DNA from 4 places in the Enterobacter sp. 4974935 genome. Region 4 is predicted to be linked to each of the others. Evidence: predicted binding sites of a transcription regulator. Region 4 holds the regulator's gene; each other region holds the start of a gene.
The links. The regulator LexA, encoded in region 4, represses DNA repair genes until DNA is damaged. The targets are predictions, from matches to a motif close to TNCTGTATGTACATACAGNA.
Positions count from the first base shown of each region.

Region 1: the regulator LexA is predicted to act here: its motif matches at 752-771, upstream of metR (HTH-type transcriptional regulator MetR).
Region 2: the regulator LexA is predicted to act here: its motif matches at 1,190-1,209, upstream of sbmC (DNA gyrase inhibitor SbmC).
Region 3: the regulator LexA is predicted to act here: its motif matches at 1,262-1,281, upstream of sulA (SOS-induced cell division inhibitor SulA).

Region 1 covers NZ_JBZWGT010000003.1:4,155,501-4,157,702, forward strand. Annotated here, with positions in the region: gene metE (5-methyltetrahydropteroyltriglutamate--homocysteine S-methyltransferase) at 1-687, opposite strand, end outside; gene metR (HTH-type transcriptional regulator MetR) at 803-1,756, shown strand; gene AC4OVS_RS21100 (carboxylate/amino acid/amine transporter) at 1,644-2,202, opposite strand, start outside.
Region 2 covers NZ_JBZWGT010000003.1:1,448,682-1,450,883, reverse strand. Annotated here, with positions in the region: gene AC4OVS_RS08050 (FUSC family protein) at 1-609, opposite strand, end outside; gene sbmC (DNA gyrase inhibitor SbmC) at 701-1,174, opposite strand; gene dacD (serine-type D-Ala-D-Ala carboxypeptidase DacD) at 1,293-2,202, opposite strand, start outside.
Region 3 covers NZ_JBZWGT010000003.1:2,745,043-2,747,244, reverse strand. Annotated here, with positions in the region: gene ompA (porin OmpA) at 1-375, opposite strand, end outside; gene sulA (SOS-induced cell division inhibitor SulA) at 732-1,241, opposite strand; gene AC4OVS_RS14545 (TfoX/Sxy family DNA transformation protein) at 1,459-2,085, shown strand; gene yccS (YccS family putative transporter) at 2,042-2,202, opposite strand, start outside.
Region 4 covers NZ_JBZWGT010000003.1:4,043,492-4,045,693, forward strand. Annotated here, with positions in the region: gene dinF (MATE family efflux transporter DinF) at 1-469, opposite strand, end outside; gene lexA (transcriptional repressor LexA) at 533-1,141, opposite strand; gene AC4OVS_RS20595 (diacylglycerol kinase) at 1,250-1,618, opposite strand; gene plsB (glycerol-3-phosphate 1-O-acyltransferase PlsB) at 1,773-2,202, shown strand, end outside.

The DNA of each region.
Region 1 (2,202 bases), 110 kb from region 4:
ATACGCCGGTTTGAAGGCGTCCAGCCACGCCTGCGGCAGCTCAAGCACCAGCGCCGGTTCATCGATTTGCACCCACTGAATGCCGCGTTTGCCCAGCTCAATCAGCCCCTGCTTATAAACCGGCAGAATGTCGTTCAGCAGGCTGAGGCGGTCGAACTGTTCGCCTTTCACTTTGCCCAGCCACAGGTAGGTTATCGGCCCCAGCAGCACGGGTTTCACCTGGTGACCCAGCGCCAGCGCTTCGTCCACTTCATCCAGAAGCTGGGTCCAGGTCAGTTTGAACTGCTGGCCTTTAACGAACTCCGGCACCATATAGTGATAGTTGGTGTTGAACCACTTGGTCATTTCCGCCGCCGCCGCTGGCTCACCCGTTGGCGCGCGGCCACGGCCGATGCGGAACAGGGTATCGATATCCACCGATCCATCGTTGTTCTGATGACGAGCCGGCACGTTGCCAAGCAGCAGGCTGGTGGTCAGAACATGGTCGTACCAGGCGAAATCGCCCACCGGCAGCAGGTCAATGCCCGCCTGTTTTTGCTGTTCCCAGTGACGCGCGCGCAGCTCACGTCCCACCGCCAGCAGTTCTTCACGGGTGGCGTTACCTGCCCAGTAGCTTTCTTGCGCTTTTTTTAGCTCGCGACGCAGGCCAACGCGAGGGAAACCGAGAGTGTGAGTGCGGATTGTCATGGTATGCCCCTTGTGAAATTCGTTATTTAGACGTCCAGATGTTTACACATCTATAATTGGCAGGTACTGTATATTCCTCAAGCGCAAAATGTTCATGGCGAAGTGAAGGACTTTCATGATCGAGATAAAACACCTGAAAACGCTACAAGCGTTGCGGAACTGCGGTTCTCTTGCGGCGGCAGCGGCCACGCTGCACCAGACTCAGTCTGCCCTTTCTCACCAGTTCAGCGATCTGGAACAACGCCTCGGCTTTCGTCTTTTTGTGCGTAAGAGCCAGCCTTTGCGCTTTACGCCGCAGGGCGAAATTTTGCTTCAGCTGGCGAACCAGGTGCTGCCGCAGATTGCCAGCGCGTTGCAGTCCTGCAACGAGCCGCAGCAGACCACCCTGCGCATCGCCATTGAGTGTCACAGCTGTATTCAGTGGCTGACCCCCGCGCTTGAGAATTTCCGCCAGAAGTGGCCGCAGGTGGAAATGGACTTCAAGTCCGGCGTCACGTTTGATCCGCAGCCGTCGCTTCAGCAGGGTGAGCTGGATCTGGTGATGACCTCAGATATTCTGCCGCGCAGCGGTCTGCACTATTCTCCAATGTTTGATTTTGAGGTACGTCTGGTGCTGGCCCCGGACCATCCGCTGGCCGCCAAAACGCGCATCACGCCGGAAGATCTGGCAACGGAGACGCTGCTGATTTACCCGGTACAGCGCAGTCGTCTGGATATCTGGCGCCATTTCCTGCAACCCGCAGGCATCAGCCCACAGCTGAAGAGCGTGGATAACACGCTGCTGTTAATTCAGATGGTGGCGGCCAGAATGGGAATTGCGGCGCTGCCGCACTGGGTGGTCGAGACGGTTGAACGCCAGGGTCTGGTGGTTACCAAAACCCTGGGTGAAGGACTGTGGAGCCGGCTGTACGCCGCCGTGCGCGACGGCGAGCAGCGTCAGCCGATTACGGAAGCGTTTATTCGCTCAGCGCGGAACCACGCGTGCGACCATCTTCCGTTTGTGCGGAGCGCGGAGCGACCCAGCGGCGATGTACCCACAGCGAAGCCAGGATCACCGTTCCCCCAATAAGGAAACTCGGCCAGTGCGGCTGTTCCTGCCAGATGGCGAGGTTCACCAGTAGCCCCGCCGGCACGTGCACGTTGTTCATGATCCCCAGCGTTCCGGCGTCTACCTGCGTCGCGCCGTAGTTCCACATAAAGTAGCCCAGCCCCGACGCCACCACGCCCAGCCAGACCAGAACGCTCCACTGCACGGGGGTGGTCGGCAGCTTTTGCGGGTTGCCGAGCATAAACCATGCCGCAATCGCGACAATCGCTGCGCCCATATAGAACCACGCAAACGCGTTATGCTGCGGCATCGGGCGGGTCTCCATGAGGCGTTTGTAGCCCACCATCCCGATGGCGAAGCTGATATTGGCGAGCTGGACGAACATCAGCCCGGTCCAGAAGTGATCGCTCACCTTGTCATAGCGAATTATCGCCGCGCCAATGACTGCCAGCGCCGCGCTCAGCAGG
Region 2 (2,202 bases), 2.6 Mb from region 4:
CAGGTGCTTTTCCAGCCGCGGACGCTCAATCAGATTCGGCGAAAACCCGGCCTGGTAAACCCGGTTAAATGCCGTGACGTAGTTTGCCATCTGAATGCGCCAGTGCAGGAAGGCGCGCTGCGGCCAGATGCCGGTAAACAGCATGGCGAGCAACGAGCCGAGGATCACGTCCCCGCTTCGCCACAATGCGGTGGTCATATCGCCCGCCGGTGCGCCGACCACTACCGCGAGCGTAATGCCAATCAGCAGCGCCTGATACGGTTTCTTGCCGAGGGCCAGCCATCCGCAAAGAAACATCGCCACCGCGCACCACAGCAACATGAACGGAAATGAAATTAGCTCCAGCTTCAGGGCGATAAGCCCAAGCGCCGAGCCTAAAACGGTACCGCCTATGCGTTCGAAAGCGCGAGGGACCACGTTCCCCCAGAATGAGATCGGCCCCATCACCACCACCAGCGTGATCAGCGGCCACGTTCCTTCCGGGATATCCAGCAAACGAACCAGTACGAAGGTCAGCACAAACGCCAGCGCAATGCGGCAACCGTGCACCACGCGATAATGTTTGTATAACCGAATTTCAAAAGGGGTTAATGACTTGTCGGGGCGCACACCCGTCTCCAGCTCTACGGCAAACCACAATTGTACTGTGTTTTCAGCCGGGTGGATCGCGCCCGGCTGAAAAACCCTGCGTTTCGCAGGATTATCCCACTTTGTGCTCTACCGGTACAAACATCTCAATATCCCAGTAGCCGTCAGCATTGCCATCGTTCAGATAGCGTTCGAAGCAGGGTTTTGGCGCAATCTGGAATTTGCTGTCTTCCAGCAGGGAGTTGAAGAACTGATACCACGGGGTGGCGAAATCATGATTTTCGACGCGCGCGGCGGCAATAGCATACTCTCCGGCAGCAATTTCGGTCAGCATTACCCCTTCGCTGTTATCAGGGATAGTGAAATCGTCCGCTACCGTTACGGCGGTAACGCAGCGAAGCTTTTCTGCCGGCACGTCATCCGGATTGTCATAATAAACGGCCACCCACTCCTGCGGCTGAATATGACGTCCATCTACCCACATAACCAGCTGTTCAAATCCCTGCTTGACCGTCTTTTCCCACGGCCCCACGAGATGAAAGCCAGCGATCGTACGTTTCTGTTGCTGCCTGATGCTGTAGTCCATGCTGCCTCCGTTTATTACTGTATATATATACACTATAAAGCAGAATCGAGATTATCGGCAAACCAGGAGTGTTTATTATGTGAGCAGACTCGCAACACTGCCAGTCTGCCCGAAAAGGTTAGAGTTTATGATGCAGATAATCGCCGAGGCGGGAGAAAAGGCCGCCCTTTTCAACGCGCTCCAGCGTAACCAATGGCCAGTGCGCTACCACCTTGTCACGATCGTACAGCTGGATCTCCCCTACCCGCTGATGCGCGGCGATCGGCGCTTCCAGCTCTTTTTTATCCATTACATATTTCGCCTTGATGTTCGGCACTTCCGTTTTGGGTAATGCCAGCCAGAAATCCTGATCCGTGCCCAGCGCGATCTGCTCTTTATCGCCATACCAGATGCGTTCGGTTCCCACTTTTTTGCCGTTATGCAGGATCTGCACCGTATCGAAATTTTGCTGTCCCCAGTGGAGCAGCTTGCGCGCCTGATCTTCACGTCCTTTCGGGCTGTCTGCCCCCATCACCACCGCAATCAGTCGACGCTGACCATCCACTGCGGAGGCGATCAGGTTAAAGCCCGCGCCCGAGGTGTGTCCCGTTTTCAGACCATCCACGTTCATGGTCTTATCCCACAGCAGGCCGTTGCGGTTCTGCTGAGTGATGCCGTTCCAGGTCAGACTCTTTTCGCTGTACATGTGGTAGAACTCAGGCTCGCCGTGGATGATGGCCCGGGAAAGCACGGCGAGATCGTAAGCGGAGCTGTGCTGACCCGGTGCATCCAGCCCGTGTACGGTTTCGAAGTGGGTATCGCGCAGGTTCAGCTTTTCAACGTAGTCATTCATCATCCTGACGAACTGCGGCTGACCGCCCGCCACGTGATCCGCCAGCGCCACGCAGGCGTCATTGCCGGAATCAACAATCAGGCCGCGGCTGAGATCGCGCACAGAAACCCGATCGCCCTGCTTCAGAAACATCAGAGACGAACCGTCAAAGACCGGATTGCCTTTTGCCCAGGCGTCACGTCCGACCGTCACAATG
Region 3 (2,202 bases), 1.3 Mb from region 4:
CATGCCGCCCAGACGGGTGTACACGTCCAGATCGTCAGTTACTGGGTAACCCAGTTTAGCGGTCAGCTGTACGCCTTGAGCTTTGAAAGCGCCATTTACGTTGTCGCCTTTGTAAGGCATACGACCTAACCAGTCGTAACCCATTTCAAAGCCAACATACGGGTTAACCTGATAGCCACCGAACGCACCTGCACCCAGCTGGCTCTCGTGAGTAGGGCCATCGTTGTTCAGGCTGCTGTTGTACCAACCGGTGTCATGGAACTGAGACCAGCCCAGTTTACCACCTGCATACCAGGTATTATCTTTCGGAGCGGCCTGCGCTACGGTAGCGAAGCCAGCCAGTGCCACTGCAATCGCGATAGCTGTCTTTTTCATTTTTTGCGCCTCGTTATCATCCAAAATTTGCCATGAATATCTCCATCGGAGGAATCACGGTTAAATCCTTCACCGGGGGGCGTGGTCAAATATAAACCTACCGATATCTTCGGCTTAGGCCGAGCACCCCTGGCGATGTAAAGTCTACAACGTAGCTGAAAACTTACAAGTGTGAAGTCCGTCAGGCATATGAAAAAAAAAGTTCCGTATACCTAATATTTAACAATTTTTGAACGAATTTTGTGCAGTAAAATTAACGAGAACCGCGTCAGACAAGCCTTGCCGCAGTTTTGGCGCGTTGAACTTTTTTTGCATACTGCGGTCGAAAAAAATTCCAGGAAAACTCTTAAAATGACTCAATGGTACACATTTGAGTGAATTTTTAGCCCGGGATGTTGTCCTCTGCGATAGGAATCTCCACGAACTGGCCGCATGATGAAACCCATCGCGTTACCTTCTTCAGCCGCTTCAGTCAGACGCAAATGTTCCTCTTGCGACAGATCCTCAGGCAACCACCCAATCACGACGCTATAGTTCCCGGTACGTAATGCCCGGACCATCGACTCGACCGTATCGCAAGGGGAGAGTTGATTAATCTGCATCACCTTCGCTAACGGCAGCCCAGCCGACTGAACCCATTCGCGACTTAATTTTTGCTGTGGCGTCAGCCAGAGCTGCCAGCGAGACTGTTGCCCGAGCTGCTGCAAAAGCGGCAGGAGTAAGAGTTGTGTCAACAGCGGCTGGTCTTCACGGTAAACCACTTCACTGATAAGCCCTGTCGATTCACGCCCGATAGAATTCTGCGCAGCATTGCCTGCGGCAGAAGTAGAAGGTGTTAAGTGATTTGCATAGCCTGAAGTGTACATATTCATTCCAGCCCTGTAGTTACTGTATGGATATACAGTAACCCCTGTATGCATAAAGATCAACCTCATTTTCGGAAAGCGACTCGCAAATTTCATCCATTCCTGGTGAACCTGAAAAAATCATCTTGCCCAACGGCAATAAGTTGCCTATTTTCCTGCTAACGGATCCGTTAGTAAGAAATATCGTGGTTACTGTATGATTTTTAATGGAATTATCATGAAAAAGATATCTTATGATCGGATTTATCAATCTCAAGAATACCTCTCTCCGCTGGGCGAAATTCATCATCGCGCCCTGTTTGGCGGTTATACCCTTGCCGTGGATGAAGCGGTGTTCGCGATGGTGTCTGACGGTGAGCTTTACCTTCGCGCCTGTGAGCAAAGTGCAAAATACTGTGTAAAAAACGCCTCCTCTTTTCTGACCCTGATGAAACGAGGACGTCCTGTGCTGCTTAATTACTACCGTGTGGATGAAGGTCTGTGGCAAAACAGGGAAAAACTGCTTCAGCTCTCCTCGTTTGCGCTCGATGCCGCCAGGAAAGAGCGCTACCAGCGCCATCAGCGTAACCGGCTTAAAGATCTGCCGAACCTGACCTTTCAGATTGAGGTCCTGCTTATGGAGGCGGGCATTACTAATGAAGAGACGCTACGACAGTTGGGGGCGAAGACGAGCTGGCTGAAAATGCGCTCTAAGAATAAAGCGCTGAGTATCCGGGTATTGTTCGCGCTTGAAGGCGCGATTGAAGGGTTACATGAAGCGGCACTCCCGGCGGATATTCGCCGGGAGCTTACGGAGTGGTTTAATGCGCTGCCTGAGTCGCAGGGCCATCATTCCGCCAGGTAGCGATCTGCTGTCGCAGCCGACAAATTTCCGGCAGCAAAGCGATAAGCAGGCCAATTTGCTGAAGGACCAGCGGAGCTTTGTTGTCGGTGCCTGGATCAAGGTGTGCGATACGTTGCA
Region 4 (2,202 bases):
ACTGCACGCCCAGCAGCCAGCCCAGAAGGACCAGGTTTGCCAGTGAAGCGGGCGCGCTGAGCCAGCGAATTTCGAGGAACCGCCGGGCTTGTTCCAGTACGGCATCGCTGCCGCCTACAATATGGAGCGCAAGATCAATCAGTGGCGTACGCAACAGAACGATTAACGCGCCAGCACCGAACGCCAGAATGAGCGGCTGAACCAGCGCACGCGCCAGACGCAGGGGATCTTTTGCACCATACGCCTGGGCCGTCAGGCCTGTCGTACTCATGCGCAGAAAAAGTAGCAGCATAAAGAGGAAGCTGGTCGCCGTTGCGCCGATCGCGACGCCGCCGAGATAAATCGGCGAATCGAGATGCCCGATAACTGCCGTATCCACCAGCCCCAGCAGAGGAACGGTAATATTGGAAAAAATCATCGGTAGCGCAAGACGCCACAACGCCTTATCGGCAGAAGTTAGCAATGCCATGGAAATTACCGGAATCAGAAAACAGGCCAGGCTGTAGAGGAACTACAGCCTGTCAGGAAGAGATTACAGCCATTCACCGTTGCGGATAACGCCGACCGCCAGCCCTTCAATAGAGAAGCTCTGCTCGCGGAGATCCACCACAATCGGGGAGAATTCATTGTTTTCAGGCAGAAGCTGCACGGTATTGCCTTGTTTTTTCAGGCGCTTAACCGTCACTTCATCATCAATGCGCGCCACCACGACTTGCCCGTTACGCACGTCCTGGGTTTTGTGTACCGCCAGCAGATCGCCATCCAGAATACCGATATCTTTCATGGACATTCCGCTAACGCGCAGCAGGAAATCGGCGCTCGGCTTGAACATGCCTGGGTCAACCTGATAGTGCCCTTCGATGTGCTGCTGCGCCAGCAGAGGTTCACCTGCGGCTACGCGACCCACCAGCGGAATACCGCTCTCTTCTTCCACCAGCAGACGGATGCCGCGTGAGGCGCCGGAAACAATCTCAATCACGCCCTTACGCGCAAGCGCCTTAAGGTGCTCTTCGGCAGCATTAGGAGAACGGAAGCCCAGACGCTGCGCAATTTCTGCACGCGTGGGTGGCATACCCGTCTGGCCGATATGATCCCGAATGAGATCAAACACCTCTTGCTGCCTGGTCGTTAACGCTTTCATACCGCCCCCTGGGTGTATATACAGTTATGCTGTGAGTATATACAGTCAAAGGCGATTTTGGAACCAAAAACTGCACAAAAAACCAGGGACTTAATTATTCCTCGAGGCTCATCGGAAATGCGACCAAAGTAGCGTGACCCAAGTGATCGCCGCCGTGATAATCGACAGCAGTACGGCAGCGGAACCCATGTCTTTCGCCCGGCCAGACAGTTCATGGAATTCCGACCCGATTCGGTCAACAACGGCCTCAATAGCGCTATTCAGAATTTCCACTATCATCACCAGAAGGACAGATCCGATGAGCAGTACGCGGGTGATAGCATCAACATCAAGGAAGCAGGCGATGACAACGGCAACGATTTCGGCAACCGCTTCCTGGCGGAAAGCGGCTTCATTAACCCATGCGGCGCGGAAACCTTTCCATGAATAACCGGCAGCTTTAATGATTCGAGTTAACCCAGTGGTATTATTGGCCATTAAAAGAACCTTTTATGATAAATAGCGTCAGTAACTAAAGCCGCAGCGCGTTTTGCTGCGACCTGAAGTATGACGGGTAACAACAGAAATTTTGCGCGCTTTCTGTTATCCTTGCGCCGCAATTGCATTATTAACCAGAGGCTTTACATCGTTTATGTCCGGCTGGCCACGAATTTACTACAAATTACTTAATTTACCATTAAGCGTACTGGTAAAAAGTAAGTCTATCCCAGCAGAACCTGCGCTGGAATTAGGGCTCGATACGTCGCGCCCTATTATGTACGTTTTGCCTTATAACTCGAAGGCAGACCTGCTAACGCTTCGCGCTCAATGTCTGGCGCACGATTTACCTGACCCGCTTGAACCGCTGGAAGTCGACGGTACGCTGCTGCCGCGCTACGTGTTCATCCATGGCGGACCGCGCGTGTTCACCTATTACACGCCGAAAGAAGAGTCCATTAAGCTGTTCCATGATTACCTCGATCTGCACCGCAGCAACCCCGATCTGGACGTGCAGATGGTGCCGGTGTCGGTGATGTTTGGCCGTCGTCCGGGGCGTGAAAAAGGGGAAGAGAACCCGCCGC